Regions from separate parts of the Streptomyces sp. NPDC005551 genome, predicted to be linked through region 1. Evidence: riboswitches for the same ligand, from Rfam matches in the RefSeq annotation. Region 1 holds a riboswitch; each other region holds the start of a gene.
The links. Region 1 has a riboswitch for S-adenosylmethionine ahead of ACFYP4_RS33295 (aminotransferase class V-fold PLP-dependent enzyme). Riboswitches for the same ligand answer to the same signal wherever they lie in the genome.
Positions count from the first base shown of each region.

Region 1 (5,900 bases):
GCGATGTCCTTCGGCGTCATCCGCCCCGGCTCGACGGCGTCGACGGTCTCGGCGGGCCGCTGGGACACCGGCGGCAGGGCGAGCTCGCGCCGCAGCCCCTGAGCGGCGTCCAGCACCGTGTCGAGCAGCAGCCGCACCCGCATGTCCTCCACGCTGCGGCCCTCGCGCGCCGCCCTGCGGGTGGCCTCCAGGGCCGCCTCGGCCTCCCCGAGCCGCGCCTTGAGCCGCCGGTTCTCGCTCTCAGCGGCCGACACCTGAGCCTGCGCCTCGGCGCGCGCGGTCTCCGTCTCGCTCTGGACCTTGCGCAGGGCCGCCTCACCGCGCTTGATGTCACTGAGGGCGCTGCGCAGCTTGCGGTGCAGCGATTCGGCTTCCTTCCTCGCCGCCTCCAGCTCCGTACGCAGCCGCTCGGTCTCGGCCCTGGTCTGGCCGCGGGCCGCCGCCAGCTCCCCGCGCAGCCGCTCCAGCTCGGCCCGGTTCTCCTCGTCGGCGCGCTCGGCGTCCGCCCGCTGGGCCTCCTCGCCCGCGGCGGTCACCAGCTTCACCCAGCCCGTGGGGCGCAACACGTAGGCCGCGGCCCCCACGTCCAGCGGGTCCGCGGCCGGGGGCGGTGAGCCCGCGTCGAGGGCGCCGGTCAGTTCCGGCTGGGCCTCTCTCAGCTTCTCGGCGATGCGCTGTCTGAACAGCGGGTCCGTCTCCAGCGCCGCGGCCATGGCGTTGCCCGCGAACTTGGCCCGCCGGTTCGGGGCGAACCGCGCATACTGCCGCAGCTGCGCGGGCAGTTCGGTCATGGTCAGCCCGCCGAAGCCGTCGGACACGATCTGCACGACCCGGCGGCGCACGCCGTCGGGCAGCGGACGGTCGAGCACCTCGGCGGTGCCGTCGTCCGGCTCCCCGCCCGTGGTCTCCACCATCCGTCACACCCCAATTTCTCGCGGGGCCCTCCCCCGCTCTCGGCTTCGCTCGAGCGGGGGGACCCCCATCGTCAGGAGCCGGCGCCCGGCCTGTCCACGAGTTCCACCTGGTCCACCGCGTTGCACCAGCGGCACCGCACCGAGTCGATGGTCTCATTGACCACCTCCCGCTCCTCGACCTTCGGCTCACCGGCCAGGTCGAGGTGCACATACTCGACGACCTTCGAGGAGCGGGTCACGTCGAAACGCGTGAGGTTGCCGCAGAGCATGCAGCGCCATCGGGTCTCGGCGGTCGGCAGGGGAACCGTCATCGTGGCTGTTTCGCCTTCCCTCTAGTGTCCGTGATGCGCCAGCTTTCCTGGTGCGTGTGGCTCGTACCCTACGGCCTGGCGGGACTCCGACGCTCGGGCGTCCACGCGGCGAGGCGGTCCGGGCGGTCCGGTCCTGTTACGTCATGCTTTGCCGCATGACCGGAAAGTGGAGTGCGGCGGTCGGCCGGACGAGCCGGGGGCGGTCGGCGCCGGTGACGTACGGACTGATCGGCCTCTGCTGCCTGATCTTCGTCATCGGCCCCGCGGCGGGACTCAACCCCGCCTACGGCACCGGGGACGAGCTGCTCGCCGCCCAGCAGGCCTACTTCCACCGCTGGGGCGTGGTGCCGGCCGAGCTTCTCGACGGAGTACCACGGGCCTGGCTCACCCCCGCGACGGCCCTGTTCATCCACGGCAGCTGGCTCCATCTGCTGGGGAACATGCTCTTCTTCTGCGTCTTCGGGGTGATGGCGGAGGAGCGCATGGGCCATGTCGAGTTCGCCCTCTTCTATCTGGGCTGCGGATATCTGGCCCTGCTCGGGTACGCGATCGCCAACGCCGAGTCCACGCAGTCCCTCGTCGGCGCCTCGGGGGCGGTCTCCGCGGTCCTCGGCGCGTTCCTGTACCTGTTCCCCGGCGCCCGGGTGACCAGTCTCCTCCCTTTCCTGTTCTTCCTCCCGCTGCGCTTCCCGGCCTGGGTGGTGCTGCCCTTCTGGGCGGTCCTGCAGTGGCTGGCGGCGGGTCGCGACGACCAGGGGCCCGGAGTCGCCTACCTGGCCCACCTGCTGGGCTTCTTCGCCGGGTTCCTCCACGCCTGGGTGCGCTTCGGCCGTGGGACTAGAGTGAAAACCCCAGTGACGGCCCCCGAGGGAGAGAACCAGCCGTGATCACCGCGATCGTGCTCATCAAGACCAGCGTGGACCGGATCCCCGAGATCGCGGAGTCGATCGCGGCCCTCGACAGCGTCAGCGAGGTCTTCTCCGTCACCGGCACGTACGACCTGATCGCCATGGTCCGCGTCCAGGCGCACGACGACCTGGCCGACGTCATCCCCGGCCGGATCAGCAAGATCCCGGGCGTCGAGGGCACCGACACCCACGTCGCGTTCCGCACGTACTCCCAGCACGACCTGGAGGCGGCGTTCGCGATCGGCCTCGACTCCTGATCCGCCGGCACCGCACCGCTCCCACCGCCTCCGGGCGCCGAGCCTTTCCTACGGCCTCAGACCGCCGGGACGCAACGCCCGTCCTCGGTCCGGTACTGCCACCGGGCGCCGTCCCGCACGAGTTCCCGCACGGCGCGGACGAAGCGCTCGACGTGCTCGTCCGGGGTGCCCGCGCCGAAGCTGACGCGGATGGCGTTCAGCGACTTCTCGCCGGGCGCGGCCTCCGGGGCCCCGCACTCCCCCTGGCTCTGCGGGTCGGTGCCCAGCAGGGTGCGCACCAGGGGGTGGGCGCAGAAGAGTCCGTCGCGCACCCCGATGCCGTACTCGGCGGACAGCGCGGCCGCGAAGTGCGAACTGTTCCAGCCGTCGACGACGAACGAGATGACGCCGACACGCGGGGCGTCGTCGCCGAAGAGCGACAGCACCCGCACCTCGGACACCTCGGCGAGGCCCGCGCGGACCGTGTCGATGAGGTGCTGCTCGCGGGCCACCAGGGTGTCGAACCCGGCCTCGGTCAGCGCCTTGCAGGCCGACGCGATGGAGTGGACACCGATCACGTTCGGCGAGCCGGCCTCGTGCCGGGCCGCGCTCTCGTGCCACTCCACGTCGACCCCGCCGTCCGTGCGGCGTGACACCTTGCGGCTGGCGCCGCCGCCCGCGAGGTACGGCTCGGCCTCGGTCAGCCAGTCGGCACGGCCGGCGAGGACGCCGGAGCCGAAGGGCGCGTAGAGCTTGTGCCCCGAGAAGGCGACCCAGTCGACGTCCAGGTCCTGCACGGACACCGGGTGGTGCGGGGCGAGCTGGGCCGCGTCGAGGACGATGCGTGCGCCGTGCGCGTGGGCGGCTGCGGCGAGCTCACGCACCGGCCACAGCTCGCCGGTGACGTTCGAGGCACCGGTGACGCACACCAGGGCCGGCCCGTACGGGTCGCGGCCGGCCAGCGCCCGCTCCAGCGTGGCGACGGCCTCGCCCGGGGTGCGCGGGGCGTTCAGGTACGTCACGCGGGCGTCCCGCCAGGGCAGCAGCGAGGCGTGGTGCTCGGTCTCGAAGACGAAGACCTGGCAGTCGGAGGGCAGGGCGGAGGCGAGCAGGTTGAGCGAGTCGGTGGTGGAGCGGGTGAAGACGACCTGGTCGCCGGTGCGGCAGTCGAGGAACTCGGCGACGGTCCTGCGGGCGTTCTCGAAGAGGTCGGTGGACAGCTGCGACAGGTATCCGGCGCCCCGGTGCACGCTGCCGTAGTACGGGGCGTACGCGGCGACGTCGTCCCACACCCGCTGCAGGGCAGGAGCGCTGGCCGCGTAGTCCAGCGCGGCGTACGTGACCTCGCCGCCGGTGACCAGCGGGACGGTGACATCCCGGCCCAGAACGGGCAGCGGGGCACAAACGGACCGGTCGGCGGCCGTGGTGGGGACAGACATGGCGAACTCCTGTGAGAAGCAGGCGGATTCGCTGTGCGGACGGCCCGCGAAGGGGGCGGCTCCGGCACAGGGAAAAGTGAAAAGGGTGTGCGGAGGCGGGGCGCTGCGCCCTATCGCATTCGCTTGCTCACAGAAGGCTCCCTCGACGACCAGGACCCCTGGTGAGGCGAGGGGTCCGCGCTTGCCGCAGACCTCGCTGCCTACGGCCTGGTCTTCACCCGGGGCACCCCGCCACGGACGGAGGGTTGCCGGACAGCCGGCCGGGGCCTGATGGCTGTCGCTCATGACCTGGTACAGCATCTTGCCAGAAGATCGTCGACGCGCAAGGCGCGGTCCAGAATCCGGACCGCGCCCGCGCGTCTCGCGTCCGGTTCAGGCGTGGCTGGCCGCGACCCACCGGCCGAGGGTCCGCCTGGCGGCTCCGGAGTCGATGGCCTCGGCCGCCTTCGCCATCCCCGCGCGGATCCGCTCCGCGAGCGGTCCGTCTTCCGGCTCCAGGGCGACCAGGGCCGCCGCCGAGTTCAGCAGCACCGCGTCCCGTACGGGCCCGGTCTCGCCGTTCAGCAGCCGCCGGGCGACGTCCGCGTTGTACGACGCGTCGGCGCCCCGCAGAGCCTCCACGGGGACGAGTTCGAGGCCGACGTCACGCGGGTCGAAGCTCTCCTCGTGGACCTTTCCCTCGCGGACGATCCACACCCTCGACGTGGCCGTGGTGGTCAGCTCGTCGAGACCGTCGTCGCCGCGGAAGACCAGCGAGGAGTGACCGCGCTCCGCGAAGACACCGGCGACGATGGGCGCCATCCTGAGGTCGGCCACACCGACCGCCTGGGCCTTCACCCGGGCCGGGTTGGTCAGCGGGCCCAGGAAGTTGAAGGTGGTCCGGATCCCCAACTGCCCGCGCGCGGCGGCCACATGACGCAGCGCCGGATGGAACTTCACCGCGAAGCAGAAGGTGATCCCGGCCTCCTCGGCCACCTCGGCGACCCGCTTCGGCGTCAGCTCCAGATTGACGCCGAGCTTCTCCAGGACGTCCGAGGCGCCGGACGCGCTCGACGCCGCCCGGTTGCCGTGCTTGACCACCTTGGCGCCCGTGCCTGCCACGACGATCGCGGACATCGTGGAGATGTTCACCGTCTTGGCGCCGTCACCGCCCGTACCGACGATGTCGACGGTCTCGCCGGGCACCTCGATCACGTTGGCGTGCTCGTACATCGTGCGGACGAGACCGGAGATCTCCTGGACCGTCTCGCCCTTCGCGCGCAGCGCGACCGCGAACCCGGCGATCTGCGCGTCCGTCGCCTCGCCGCGCATGATGCGGTCCATCGCCCAGGCCGTCTCGTCCGCGCTCTGGTCACGGCCGTCGAGCAGGCCGTTCAGCACCTGGGGCCAGGAACGGCCCGCCGCGATGTCGCCTCCAGCGGGGGTCACAGCACTCATATGCCGCTCCTGGGTTCGTGGAAAGGGACGAGAAGACACGTACACGACGTGTGACGGACAGGGTCCACCCTATCCAGGCCCGGGGACGGCAAAGAGCCCCGTCCATGCAATGGACGGGGCTCCAGCCGTGGCGATCAGGGTGTGACCGGGGTGCGGATCAGTGGTGGCCGTGGCCGCTCGTGATCTCCTTGTACTCCTCGACCGTGGGCTTGGGGATCTGGTTCTCTTCCCCGTAGTACGCGTTGCTGAGCTTCGCGCGCAGCTTCTGCGTGCCCGAGACCTTGCGCTCGACACCGTTCTCGTCGACCGCGGGGCCGATCTCGGCCGGCTCGTACTGCTCGTGCGCGGTGAGCGTGTGCAGCGACTCCTGGCTGAGCGGCTCGTGCACCTCGACGAACTCACCGTGCGGCAGGCGCTTGATGATGCCCGACTCGCGGCCGTGCAGCACCTTGTCCCGGTCCCGGCGCTGGAGACCGAGGCAGATCCGCTTGGTGATGATGAACGCGACGACCGGCGCCACGAAGAACGCGATGCGCACGAACCAGGTGATCGCGTTGATCGACATGTGGAAGTGGGTGGCGAAGAGGTCGTTGCCACCGCCGATCAGCATGACGACGTACCAGGTGATCCAGGCGACACCCACGGCCGTACGGGT
Region 1 covers NZ_JBIAJE010000017.1:6,445-12,344, reverse strand. The annotation lists gene ACFYP4_RS33315 (NYN domain-containing protein) at 1-914, opposite strand, end outside; gene ACFYP4_RS33310 (hypothetical protein) at 986-1,225, opposite strand; gene ACFYP4_RS33305 (rhomboid family intramembrane serine protease) at 1,381-2,112, shown strand; gene ACFYP4_RS33300 (Lrp/AsnC ligand binding domain-containing protein) at 2,109-2,390, shown strand; gene ACFYP4_RS33295 (aminotransferase class V-fold PLP-dependent enzyme) at 2,447-3,808, opposite strand; SAM riboswitch class IV at 3,981-4,097, opposite strand; gene trpD (anthranilate phosphoribosyltransferase) at 4,181-5,245, opposite strand; gene ACFYP4_RS33285 (cytochrome bc complex cytochrome b subunit) at 5,403-5,900, opposite strand, start outside.

Region 2 (5,900 bases), on a different contig from region 1:
GTCGTCCACCTCCTCACGACCCTGGCGAACCGGCTGACCTGACAGCGGACCGGCGCCGGTGCGGGTACCGGTACCCGCACCGACGCCGGTGTGGCTCGGTCCCGGCCGGGGACAGAGCCACGAGGGGTCAGGCCTGGAGGGCGTGCAGCTGGTCCAGGAACCACCGGGCCGGCGGCAGCGCGGTCGCCGCCGCGGCCAGCCGCTTCGTGCGCGTGGCGCGCTCGTCGGCCGGCATCGTCAGCGCCTCGTGCAGCGCGCGTGCGGTGCCCACCACGTCGTACGGGTTCACCGTGATCGCGTCCTCGCCGAGCTCCTCGTGCGCCCCCGCCTCCCGGGACAGCACCAGGACGCACCCCCCGTCGGAGACGACCGGCACCTCCTTGGCCACCAGGTTCATACCGTCCCGGATCGGGTTGACCAGCGCCACGTCCGCCAGCCGGTACGCGGCCAGGGAGCGGGCGAAGTCGTCCTGGACGTGCAGCACGACCGGGGTCCAGCCCGGCGTCCCGTAGCGCGAGTTGATCGTGTCGGCGACGCGCTGCACCTCGGCCGTGTAGTCCCGGTAGACGGCCAGGTCCTGGCGGGACGGGTAGGCGAAGGCGACGTGCACCACCCGCTCGCGCCACTCGGGGCGCTCCTCCAGCAGCTGCTCGTACGCCCGCAGGCCCCGCACGATGTTCTTCGACAGCTCGGTGCGGTCGACCCGTACGACCGTCCGGCGCGGGCCGCCCTCGGGGGACGTGCCGATCTGCTCCCGCAGCGCCGCCATCCGGTCGTCGACATCCGCCTCGTGCGAGCGCGCGCGCAGGAAGTCCGCGTCCGCGCCCAGACCGTGCACCCCGACCCGGGTGCCGCCGAGACCGCCGGCCAGGTCCTCGCAGCACGCGGTGAACGCGTCCGCCCAGCGACGGGTGAGGAAGCCCAGGCGGTCCGCGCCGAGCATCCCGCGCAGCACCTGCTGCGCGATGTCGTCGGGCAGCATCCGGAAGTAGTCGACCGGCGCCCACGGCGTGTGCGAGAAGTGCCCGATGCGCAGGTCGGGCCGCAGCTCACGGAGCATCCCGGGCACCAGCGTCAGGTGGTAGTCCTGCACGAGGACCGAGGCCCCCGTCGCCGCCGCCGAGGCCAGCGCGTCGGCGAAGGCCCGGTTGTACGTCTCGTACGACGCCCACCGGCGCCGGAACTCCGCGTCGAAGGCGGGCTCGAGCGGGGTCTGGTACAGCATGTGGTGGACGAACCACAGCACCGAGTTCGCGATGCCGTTGTACGCGTCCGTGTGCACCTCGGCGTCGATGTCGAGCATCCGCACGCCGTCCTCGCCGACGCCCCGCCGCACCGCCTCGCGGTCCCCGTCGCCGAGGGCCGCGCACACCCACAGGGCGCCCGCGTCCGGCCCGATCGCCGACAGTCCCGAGACCAGCCCGCCCCCGCCGCGCCGGGCGCGGAGCGAGCCGTCCTCGCGCAGCTCGTAGGAGACCGGGCCGCGGTTGGACGCGACAAGGATCTGGTGGTCACCGTGCGTGGAAGCCATAGACCTCAACCTAGCCCGGCTCGGAAACGCTCAAACGTACGGGCGGGGTACCGCCTCGCCCGTCGGCCGCCGGAGCACGTCGTCCGGCGGCAGCCGGCCCCGCCCGGCATCACCCGGTGTCCGGGCTCAGGCCACTCTGCGTGAGCGGTACTCGGCCAGCTCCACCATCGGGGGCCGCTCCTGCGTGTCCACGGAGTGGGTGCGCGGCACGAAGCCGTCCTCACCCCGCTCGAACTGGGTGAGGGCCGGGCGGACGAGGTGCCCGCGGGCGAGCCGGAGCTGCGCGGTGCGGTAGATCGCCGCCGACATCCGGCCGAGCGCCTGCCCGTCCTGGTGGCGGTGCCTGCGCACTCCCACGTCGACCTGGGCGAGCGCGTCGAGACCCACCAGGTGCAGCGCGTCCACCAGCATGCCCAGCTCCACCCCGTACCCGACGGGGAACGGCAGCCGCTCCAGCAGCGACCGGCGCGCCGCGTACTCGCCGCCCAGCGGCTGGACGAAGCCCGCGAGCTGCGGCCAGTGCATGTTCAGGAGCGGACGCGCCATGAGCTCGGTCACCCGGCCGCCCTGGCCCGCGGCGGTTCTGCCGGAGGCGGACCCGTCGGACACGGTCAGCGGCCGGTCGTACATGGCCTTGACCAGGGCCACGCCCGGGTCGGTGAGCAGCGGGCCCACGATCCCCGTGACGAAGTCGGAGGAGAACTCGCGCAGGTCCGCGTCGACGAAGCAGACGATGTCCCCGCTCGTCACCAGCAGGGACCGCCACAGGACCTCGCCCTTGCCGGGGACGGGCGGGAGCCGCGGCAGGATGTCGTCCCGGTGCACCACGCGGGCGCCCGCCGCGGCGGCCACCTCGGAGGTGCGGTCGGACGAGCCCGAGTCGACGACGACGATCTCGTCGACGAGCGGGACCCGCAGCATCAGGTCGTGGCGGACGGCCGCGACTATCGCGCCGACGGTCTCCTCCTCGTTCAGGGCGGGCAGCACGACGCTGACCGTCGACCCCGTGGTGCGTTTGGCGGCCGTCAGCTGGTGGAGCGGACGGTCGGTCACGGACCAGGAGCGGGTGCTCAGCCAGCGCTCGACTTCTTCCAGCACGGTCCGGGCTCCTCTCTGTCCGACCACACGCCACGCCGGGGTGTGATCCATCTCGCGGTTCGGACGACTATCTCAACTGTCCTGGCCTTCGGTTACAGTCTTGAACAACGCGGATGACCATCGCATGTCCTGGCTCGGTCCCCGCGTCGCGACCAACAACTGAACACCGCTCATCCAGAGGGGCAGAGGGATACGGCCCGTTGAAGCCCCGGCAACCCTCCAGCCGGTCTCGTCCTGATCATCGCCGATCAGCGTCGCGAGGCTCCCGGCTAGGGAAGGTGCCAAATCCGTCTCACGGCGAAGTGCGCCGTGAGGAAGATGAGGAGAAAGGGCCTCGCCTCCATGGCTGCGCAGACAGTTGCAAGCACCACCGATTCTTCCACCGCCGCGGACTCCGTCGATCTCGGCCCCGCCGCGGCCCTCTCCTGCCGCGAATGCGGACACCGCGTGCCGCTCGGCCCGGTCTTCGCCTGCGAGGAGTGTTTCGGCCCGCTGGAGATCGCCTACGACTTCTCGGCGTACGACACCGAGGAACTCCGCAAGCGCATCGAAGCGGGCCCCGCGAACATCTGGCGCTACGCGCCGCTGCTGCCCGTCCCCGAGGACGTCGCCGACAAGCCGAACATCAACCCGGGCTGGACCAAGCTCGTGCAGGCCGACAACCTCGCGCGCGAACTGGGCGTCGACCCCGGCAAGCTCTTCGTCAAGGACGACTCGGGCAACCCGACGCACTCCTTCAAGGACCGCGTCGTCGCGCAGGCCCTGGAGGCCGCCCGCGCCTTCGGCTTCACCACGCTCTCCTGCTCCTCCACCGGCAACCTGGCGGGTGCCGTCGGTGCCGCCGCCGCCCGGGCCGGCTTCCGCTCCTGCGTGTTCATCCCGCACGACCTGGAGCAGGGCAAGATCGTCATGGCCGCGGTCTACGGCGGCGAGCTCGTCGGCATCGAGGGCAACTACGACGACGTCAACCGCTTCTGCTCCGAGCTCATCGGCGACCCGGCCGGCGAGGGCTGGGGCTTCGTCAACGTCAACCTGCGGCCGTACTACGCGGAGGGCTCGAAGACCCTCGCGTACGAGATCTGCGAGCAGCTCGGCTGGCGGCTGCCGGACCAGCTGGTCGTGCCGATCGCCTCGGGCTCCCAGCTCACGAAGATCGACAAGGGGCTGCGGGAGCTGATCGGGCTCGGCCTCGTCGAGGACCGGCCGTACAAGATCTTCGGCGCCCAGGCCGAGGGCTGCTCGCCGGTGTCCGTGGCCTACAAGGCGGGACACGACGTCGTACGGCCGCAGAAGCCGGACACGATCGCCAAGTCGCTCGCCATCGGCAACCCGGCCGACGGGCCGTACGTCCTCGACATCGCGCGCCGGACCGGTGGCGCGGTGGAGGATGTCGACGACGGGCAGATCGTCGACGCGATCAAGCTGCTGGCGCGGACGGAGGGCATCTTCGCCGAGACGGCGGGCGGCGTGACCGTGGGTGTCACGAAGAAGCTGATCGAGAGCGGCGTCCTGGACCCGACCCTGACGACGGTCGTCCTCAACACCGGTGACGGCCTCAAGACCCTCGACGCGGTGGCCGGCACCGGTCTGACCGCGACCATCCGCCCGAACCTGGACTCCTTCCGAGAGGCTGGCCTCGCATCATGAGCGTCAACGTTCGCATCCCCACCATCCTGCGCACCTACACGGGTGGCAGGGCCGAGGTCCCGGCGGAGGGCGCGACCCTCGCCGAGGTCATCTCGGACCTGGAGAAGAACCACACGGGCATCGCCGCGCGCGTCCTGGACGACCAGGGCAAGCTGCGCCGCTTCGTCAACGTGTACGTGAACGACGACGACGTGCGTTTCGAGCAGGGCCTCCAGACGGCGACGCCGGACGGCGCGGGCGTCTCGATCATCCCGGCCGTGGCCGGCGGCTGCTGACAACCGGGCTCCGAAAACCGGCTGTTCCCCCGGATTGCCCTCTCCGCAAGAAACGGAGGGGGCAATTCTGCATGGTTGAGCACGGTACAGTTGGGGAAGCTGCCGTTCTTTCCATGCCGGGCGCATATGAACGCCGATCCGGTGTCCGACAAGAAGCAGCCAATGTGCCCGGCCTTTTCAAGCCTTTCATGGCACCTACGGGGCCCGACTTGCCCTGAACATGTGCGAGTCCTCCACATATTGCCGATCATGCGTGCCCGGATTTCTCGTCCGACTGACCTGTTGCAGACGGCAGTTGGACAGATACATTCAGCCGCGGTCGACGCGTTCCGGCGCACACCCCCAACCGTTGGGGGGTGAGGTCTGACCCGGATCCGCGAAGTGCGGATCTGTGCAAGGGCCAGTAATAGGGGAGTTGGGCATGGCTCAGGGCACCGTCAAGTGGTTCAACGCGGAGAAGGGGTACGGCTTCATCGCGGTCGACGGTGGTGCGGACGTCTTCGTGCACTACAGCGCGATTCAGATGGACGGCTACCGCACCCTTGAAGAGGGTCAGCGAGTGGAGTTCGAGATCTCGCAGGGCCAGAAGGGTCCGCAGGCGGACATGGTCAAACTCGCCGTCTGATCTCGGCGCGATCGGCCACCGACGCACGTATTCACTCACGTCGAGGGGTCCGTATCCCATCAGGGGTACGGGCCCCTCGGGCGTTCCCCGACCCGGCCGCGACGAGGCCCGCGGCGGGGCGACCGGGAGGCCGGGACGGTGTTGTGGCAGCGCGTGCGGGAGGTTGGGACGGGTGCCGTCCCGGGGCGTGCGGGCGCGTGGGAGTGCTCCCGGCGGGGTCCGCGCGCCCCCTGGAAGGGGCTCACTGCGGGGGAGCGTCTTGCACTCTCGGGGGTCGAGTGCTAATCATTGGCGTTAGCACTCTGAAGGTGAGAGTGACAACGAAGGACCGGGTCGGCGAGGCCCGCAGGCCATGTGGGGCAAGGAACCACGAGGCAGGCAGGCCGTCCGTCGCGGGCGCCAGCGCGGTCCGGAGCAATCCACCCCAGTCCGGGAGGACCACTTCACATGGCCAAGATCATCGCGTTCGACGAGGAGGCACGGCGCGGTCTCGAGCGCGGGATGAACCAGCTCGCCGACGCCGTCAAGGTCACCCTTGGTCCCAAGGGTCGCAACGTCGTCCTCGAGAAGAAGTGGGGCGCCCCCACGATCACCAACGATGGTGTTTCCATCGCCAAGGAGATCGAGCTCGAGGATCCGTACGAAAAGATCGGCGCCGAGCTGGTCAAGGAAGTCGCGAAGAAGACCGACGACGTGGCCGGTGACGGCACGACGACCGCGACCG
Region 2 covers NZ_JBIAJE010000009.1:406,551-412,450, reverse strand. The annotation lists gene otsB (trehalose-phosphatase) at 1-42, shown strand, start outside; gene ACFYP4_RS26995 (trehalose-6-phosphate synthase) at 128-1,531, opposite strand; gene ACFYP4_RS26990 (glucosyl-3-phosphoglycerate synthase) at 1,658-2,629, opposite strand; SAM riboswitch class I at 2,797-2,954, shown strand; gene thrC (threonine synthase) at 2,972-4,276, shown strand; gene ACFYP4_RS26980 (MoaD/ThiS family protein) at 4,273-4,551, shown strand; gene ACFYP4_RS26975 (cold-shock protein) at 4,973-5,176, shown strand; gene groL (chaperonin GroEL) at 5,624-5,900, shown strand, end outside.
Region 2: it holds a riboswitch for S-adenosylmethionine, as region 1 does, so the genes downstream of both, thrC (threonine synthase) here and ACFYP4_RS33295 (aminotransferase class V-fold PLP-dependent enzyme) in region 1, are expected to answer to the same signal.

Region 3 (5,900 bases), on a different contig from region 1:
ACGCGTGCCTCCGCACGCCGCACAAGGGAGAACCATGAGCCAGCCGATCGACTCCGTCACCGCAGGTCACACCCCCGAGGAGAAACCGGCGGGACCCGACACCTCGGCCTGGTCGTTCGAGACGAAGCAGGTCCACGCCGGTGCCGTGCCCGACCCGACCACCGGGGCGCGGGCGGTGCCGATCTACCAGACCAGTTCGTTCGTCTTCCGCGACACCCGGCACGCCGCCGACCTGTTCTCGCTCGCCGAGCCCGGCAACATCTACACGCGCATCCACAACCCCACGCAGGACGTCTTCGAGCAGCGCGTCGCCGCGCTCGAGGGCGGGGTCGCCGCCGTGGCCCTCGCCTCCGGGCAGGCCGCCGAAACCCTGGCCATCCTGACGCTGGCGGGCGCCGGTGACCACATCGTCTCCAGTACGTCCCTCTACGGCGGCACCTACAACCTGTTCCGCCACACCCTGCCGAAGTTCGGCGTCGAGGTGTCCTTCGTCGACGACCCGGACGACGCCGAGGCCTGGCGGGCGGCGATCCGGCCGACCACCAAGGCGCTGTTCGCCGAGACGCTCGGCAATCCGCGCGGCAACGTCCTGGACGTCCGGGCGGTCGCGGACGTCGCCCACGAGGCCGGTGTCCCGCTGATCGTGGACAACACGGTGCCCACCCCGTACCTGCTGCGGCCGATCGAGCACGGTGCCGACATCGTGGTGCACTCGGCCACCAAGTTCCTCGGCGGGCACGGCACCACGATCGCCGGTGTCGTCGTGGACGGCGGCACCTTCGACTTCGGTGCGCACGCCGAGCGCTTCCCCGACTTCACCGAGCCGGACCCCAGCTACCACGGGCTGCGGTACTGGCCCGCGCTCGGTCCGGGCGCCTTCGCGATCAAACTGCGGGTGCAGCTGTTGCGCGACCTCGGGCCCGCGCTGTCGCCGCACTCCGCCTTCCTGCTGCTCCAGGGGGTGGAGACGCTCAGCCTGCGCATCGAGCGGCACTCCGCCAACGCCCAGGCCCTGGCCGAATGGCTGGAGCAGCGCGACGAGGTCGCCGCCGTCCACTATCCGGGACTGGAGTCCAACCGGTGGTACGAGGCCGGGCAGCGCTACCTTCCCCGCGGCGCGGGCGCGGTGCTGGCGTTCGAGCTGCGGGACGGTGTCGAGGCCGGGAAGCGGTTCGTGGACGCGGTCGAGCTGTTCAGCCATCTCGCCAACATCGGTGACGTACGCAGCCTGATCATCCACCCGGCGTCCACGACACACAGCCAGCTCGACGAGGACGGCCTGGCGGCGACCGGGACCTCGCCGGGCCTGGTGCGCCTGTCGGTCGGCATCGAGAACCTCGCGGATCTCAAAGCGGACTTGGAGGCCGGCTTCCGCGCCGCGAAGGGCGCGTCCTGAACGCCGGGCCGGCGACCTCCCCGGTCCCCCTCCCGCCGGCCTCCGGGGCGTGGCGGGAGGGAGACCCGGCCGGACGGCGCCAGTGGCACGTCCGCGGGACGCCGCTGCCCCTGGAGGCGGGCGGTGAACTGCCGGGCGTGCGGCTGGCGTTCGAGACCTGGGGGCGGCCCGCGCCGGACGGGTCCAACGCCGTGCTGGTGCTGCACGCGCTCACCGGGGACAGTCACGTCGCCGGACCCGCCGGACCGGGGCATCCCACTCCGGGTTGGTGGGACGGGTTGGTGGGACCGGGCCGGGCACTCGACACGGACCGCTGGTTCGTCGTCGCCCCCAACGTGCTGGGCGGCTGCCAGGGCAGCACGGGACCGTCCTCGCGGCGTCCCGGCGGACGGTGCTGGGGCGCCGGCTTCCCGTTTCTGACACAGCGTGACCAGGTGGCGGCCGAGGCCGGCTTGGCCGACGCGCTCGGCATCGGCCGGTGGGCGCTGGTGCTGGGCGGGTCGATGGGCGGGATGCGTGCCCTGGAGTGGGCCGTGTCGTACCCGGAGCGCACGGACTCGCTGCTGCTGCTGGCGACGACCGCCGCGGCGAGCGCCGAGCAGATCGCCTGGGCCTCGGCGCAGGTCCACGCGATCCGCGCCGACCCCCACTGGCGCGGCGGCGACTACCACGACGCCGGGCCCGGCCGCGGACCGCACACGGGACTCGGCCTGGCCCGGCGCCTCGCCCATGTCACCTATCGCAGCGAGCCGGAGCTGAGGACCCGCTTCGGCCGCGGGTACCAGGGCACGGAGGAGCCGTGGAACGGCGGCCGGTACCAGGTCGAGTCGTACCTGGACCACCATGCCGCCAAGCTGGTGCGCCGCTTCGACGCGGGCAGCTATGTCGCACTGGCGGAGGCCATGAACAGCCACGACGTCGGGCGGGGCCGCGGGGGCGTCCGGGCGGCACTGAGCCGCGTCACGGCCCGGACCCTGGTGGCCGCGGTCGACTCCGACCGGCTCTATCCGCTCTACCAGCAGGCGGAGTTGGCCGCCGGGATCGGCACGGCGGACCGTCTCCGTACGGTCGTGTCCCCGTACGGCCACGACGGCTTCCTCATCGAGACGGAGCAAGTGGCCGCGCTGGTGCGGGAACTGCTCGGACACGTTCCGGGCGGCGTCCGTCCCCCGGCGCTCGGACGGGCTGCCCCGACCACGTCGTGAGACGTCGTGCAGGCCTTCTTGACGCTCTCACGGAGCGCGACGACACTGACGGGGACGGTCACGATTGTCAGCGCCCCGCGGGCAGGCTCCCTGCTCGTACGGTCATCGGCCCCGGCCCGCTGGCAGGCAACCCTTCCACCGCGACGGGGTGCCCCGGGTGACGACCGGGTTCCGCCGGTGCGGCGGGACAAGCGTGGTCTCGCATCCCGCGAGCCCCGAGCGTGGACCGGTGGAAATGCCGAGGAACGGTTTGACGAGGCGCCTGCACATCGATCTGTCGCGTGTCTCCAGCGCCTACTAACCGCCGATCCGGACCGGTACGAGAGCGCAGTCACTCCGTTTCGTCGCGGCGCCCACCGGGCGGCCGGACTTCCTCACCCGTGGAGAGTCATGCCCGAGACCATGTCGCACGCCTCCAGCACGAGCACACCCTGCACCACGTCCGACGCCGGACGTCCCGACGGCATCCCCGGCCCGGTTCCCGGTTCCCGCGGCACGGGGTCGCCGACCGGCCCGCGCCGCCTCCACAGCCGTATCGGCGTCGGCCTGGCAGGCGGCTTCTACCCGGCACCGCACCGCTACCGGCTGTACCTGTGCACCGACTGTCCCCGCTCGCTGCGCGTCTCGATCACCCTGGACCTGCTGGGCCTCGGAGACTTCGTCGCCACCACCCCCCTGACGCACACCGGCGACGCCGGCCAGGTGTCCGACGGGTTCGCGGCCCTGCGCCGGGCCTACGAGGCCACCTGGCACCACTACGAGGGCCCGCTCACCGCGCCCGCCCTCTGCGACCGCTGGACCGGACGCGTCGTCAGCAACCACACCCCCGACATCCTGCGCGACCTCGCGGGTCTGGCCGTCCGCACCGGCACCGGGCTTCCCGCACTCCGCCCGCCGGCCCGCGCCGCGGACATCGACGCCCTGGGCGAACTCCTGGACGCCGACGTCGTACCGGCCGCAGCGCCGCATAGGCGGTCCGCCGCACTCGGGCGGCTGAACCGGCGACTGGCCTCGGCGCCCTACGCCGCGGGCCGCGACCTGACCGCCGCGGACGTGGACCTCTGGGTCGCCCTCGTCCACCTCGAGGACCCGGACGCGCTCGCCCCGTACGGACACCTCCGGGCCTACGTACGACGGCTGGCCGCGCACCCGGCGTTCCGCGGACGGACGAGCCGTGCCGGCGCTCCGCAGCCGCGGGCCGCACGACCGAGGTAGGCCGTGGTGGCGGGGGCCCCGCCCCCGCCGCTCCCCATCCGTCCGTCCGCCGTCCGTCCGTGCGCCCGACTATCCGTCCGCGCGCTCGACCGCTTCCCGCGATATCTGCTCGAACTGCGCGGCCATCGCCTCCTGGAGTGCCTGGGCCGCCGACAGCGGGCGGACCATCACCATGAGGTCGTCGATCCTGCCGTCCTCGTCGAGGTGCAGGAAATCGCAGCCCTCAATCTCCCTGTCGCCCACCTTCGCCCGGAAGACCAGCGCGTGGTCGCCGCCGTCGCCGCCGCCGATCTCCCGGACGTAGTGGAAGTCCGTGAAGACACGGGAGACACCGCGCACGATCGCCGCGGTGATCGCCCGGCCGGTGTACGGCTTGAAGACGACAGGGCTGGTGAACACGACGTCGTCGGCCAGGAGCGCCTCGATCGCGGCGTGGTCGTTCGCCTCCACCGCCTTGCGGAACGGATGCATCGCGCCCACCTCTCATAGTCAACTAATTGATCAGGTGTGGAAGAGATTACTCATGGGTTCGGGTGGACATCTAGGTTGGGCGCATGGCATTGCGCAACGCGGTCCTGGCCGCGCTTCTCGAGGGCGAGGCGTCGGGGTACGACCTGGCCAAGGGGTTCGACGCGGCGATCGCCAACTTCTGGATGGCGACTCCCCAGCAGCTGTACCGGGAACTCGACCGCATGGCGGGCGAGGGGCTCATCGCGGCCCGGCTCGTGCGGCAGGAGCGCAGACCCGACAAGCGGATGTTCTCGCTCACGGACGCCGGCCGCCGCGCGCTGCACGACTTCACGGCCACCCCGCCGAGACCGACGGCCATCCGCGACGAGCTCCTGGTCAAGGTCCACGCCGTCGACGAGGGCGACCTCGATGCCGTGCGCGCGGCGATCACCGAGCGGCTGGAGTGGGCCCGCGCGAAACTGGCCCGCTACGACCGGCTGTGCGCCCGCCTCCTCGACGGCCGCACCGAGGAGGAGTACCTGTCCGGTGCCGAGCGGATCGGCCCGTACCTCACGCTGACGCGGGGGCGCGCGTTCGAGCGGGAGAACATCACGTGGGCGGAGCGGTCCCTGCGCATCCTGGAACGACGGGGTGCCGTGCGCGGCTGATCCCCGGTCCGGCCCCGGGCCCACCGGGGATCCCACCGGGCGGGGTGGCGTATTCCCTTCGAGGCATCGGATCTCCTATGGCTCCGAGCGGCATGCCTATTGGTAACTTATGGCCCCGCGCGTCTACGTTCGTCGTATGTCGAAGATTCTTTTTGTGATGACCGGCGCCGACCACTGGACCCTCGCGGACGGCAGCAAGCACCCGACCGGCTTCTGGGCCGAGGAAGCGGTCGCCCCGTACGAGGCGTTCACGGCCGCGGGCCACGAGATCGTGGTCGCCACGCCCGGCGGTGCCGTACCGACCGTGGACCGGGCGAGCCTCGCGCCCGAGGTGAACGGCGGCCAGGAGGGCGCCGACCGGGTCGACGGAGTCCTGGCGTCGATCAGTGAGTTCCGGCAGCCGATCCGGCTGGAGGACGTACGGCTCGACGACTACGCGGCCGTCTACTACCCCGGGGGCCACGGACCGATGGAGGACCTCGCCGTCGACACCGTCTCCGGCCGGCTGCTCGTCGACGCCCTGGCATCGGGCAGGCCCCTCGGTGTGGTCTGCCACGCCCCTGCCGCGCTGCTCGCCGCGCGGCTGGAGGACGGCGGCAACGCCTTCGCGGGGTACCGCCTGACCGGGTTCACCAACGCGGAGGAAACCCAGGCCGGCTTCGCCGACAAGGCGAAGTGGCTGCTCCAGGACCGGCTCGTCGAGGCGGGCGCGGACTTCCAGGAGGGTGAGCCGTGGGCCCCGCACGTGGTCGTCGACCGCAACCTGGTCACCGGCCAGAACCCGTCCTCCTCCGCTCCGCTCGCCGCCGAACTGCTGAAGAAGCTGGCCTGAGCGTCCCGAGCCGGCCCCGCGCCCCGGCGGACCGGGACCGCGCCCCTTCCGGGGCGCCGGTACCCCGGCCCGCCGGGGCGTTTCCTCGTACGTCACCGGCCCGCCGTCCGCCCCGCACCGGCCCGTCCGCTCCA
Region 3 covers NZ_JBIAJE010000005.1:125,373-131,272, forward strand. The annotation lists gene ACFYP4_RS15955 (bifunctional o-acetylhomoserine/o-acetylserine sulfhydrylase) at 35-1,396, shown strand; gene ACFYP4_RS15960 (homoserine O-acetyltransferase) at 1,393-2,601, shown strand; SAM riboswitch class IV at 2,658-2,801, shown strand; gene ACFYP4_RS15965 (glutathione S-transferase family protein) at 2,992-3,816, shown strand; gene ACFYP4_RS15970 (nuclear transport factor 2 family protein) at 3,886-4,287, opposite strand; gene ACFYP4_RS15975 (PadR family transcriptional regulator) at 4,371-4,934, shown strand; gene ACFYP4_RS15980 (type 1 glutamine amidotransferase domain-containing protein) at 5,071-5,766, shown strand.
Region 3: it holds a riboswitch for S-adenosylmethionine, as region 1 does, so the genes downstream of both, ACFYP4_RS15965 (glutathione S-transferase family protein) here and ACFYP4_RS33295 (aminotransferase class V-fold PLP-dependent enzyme) in region 1, are expected to answer to the same signal.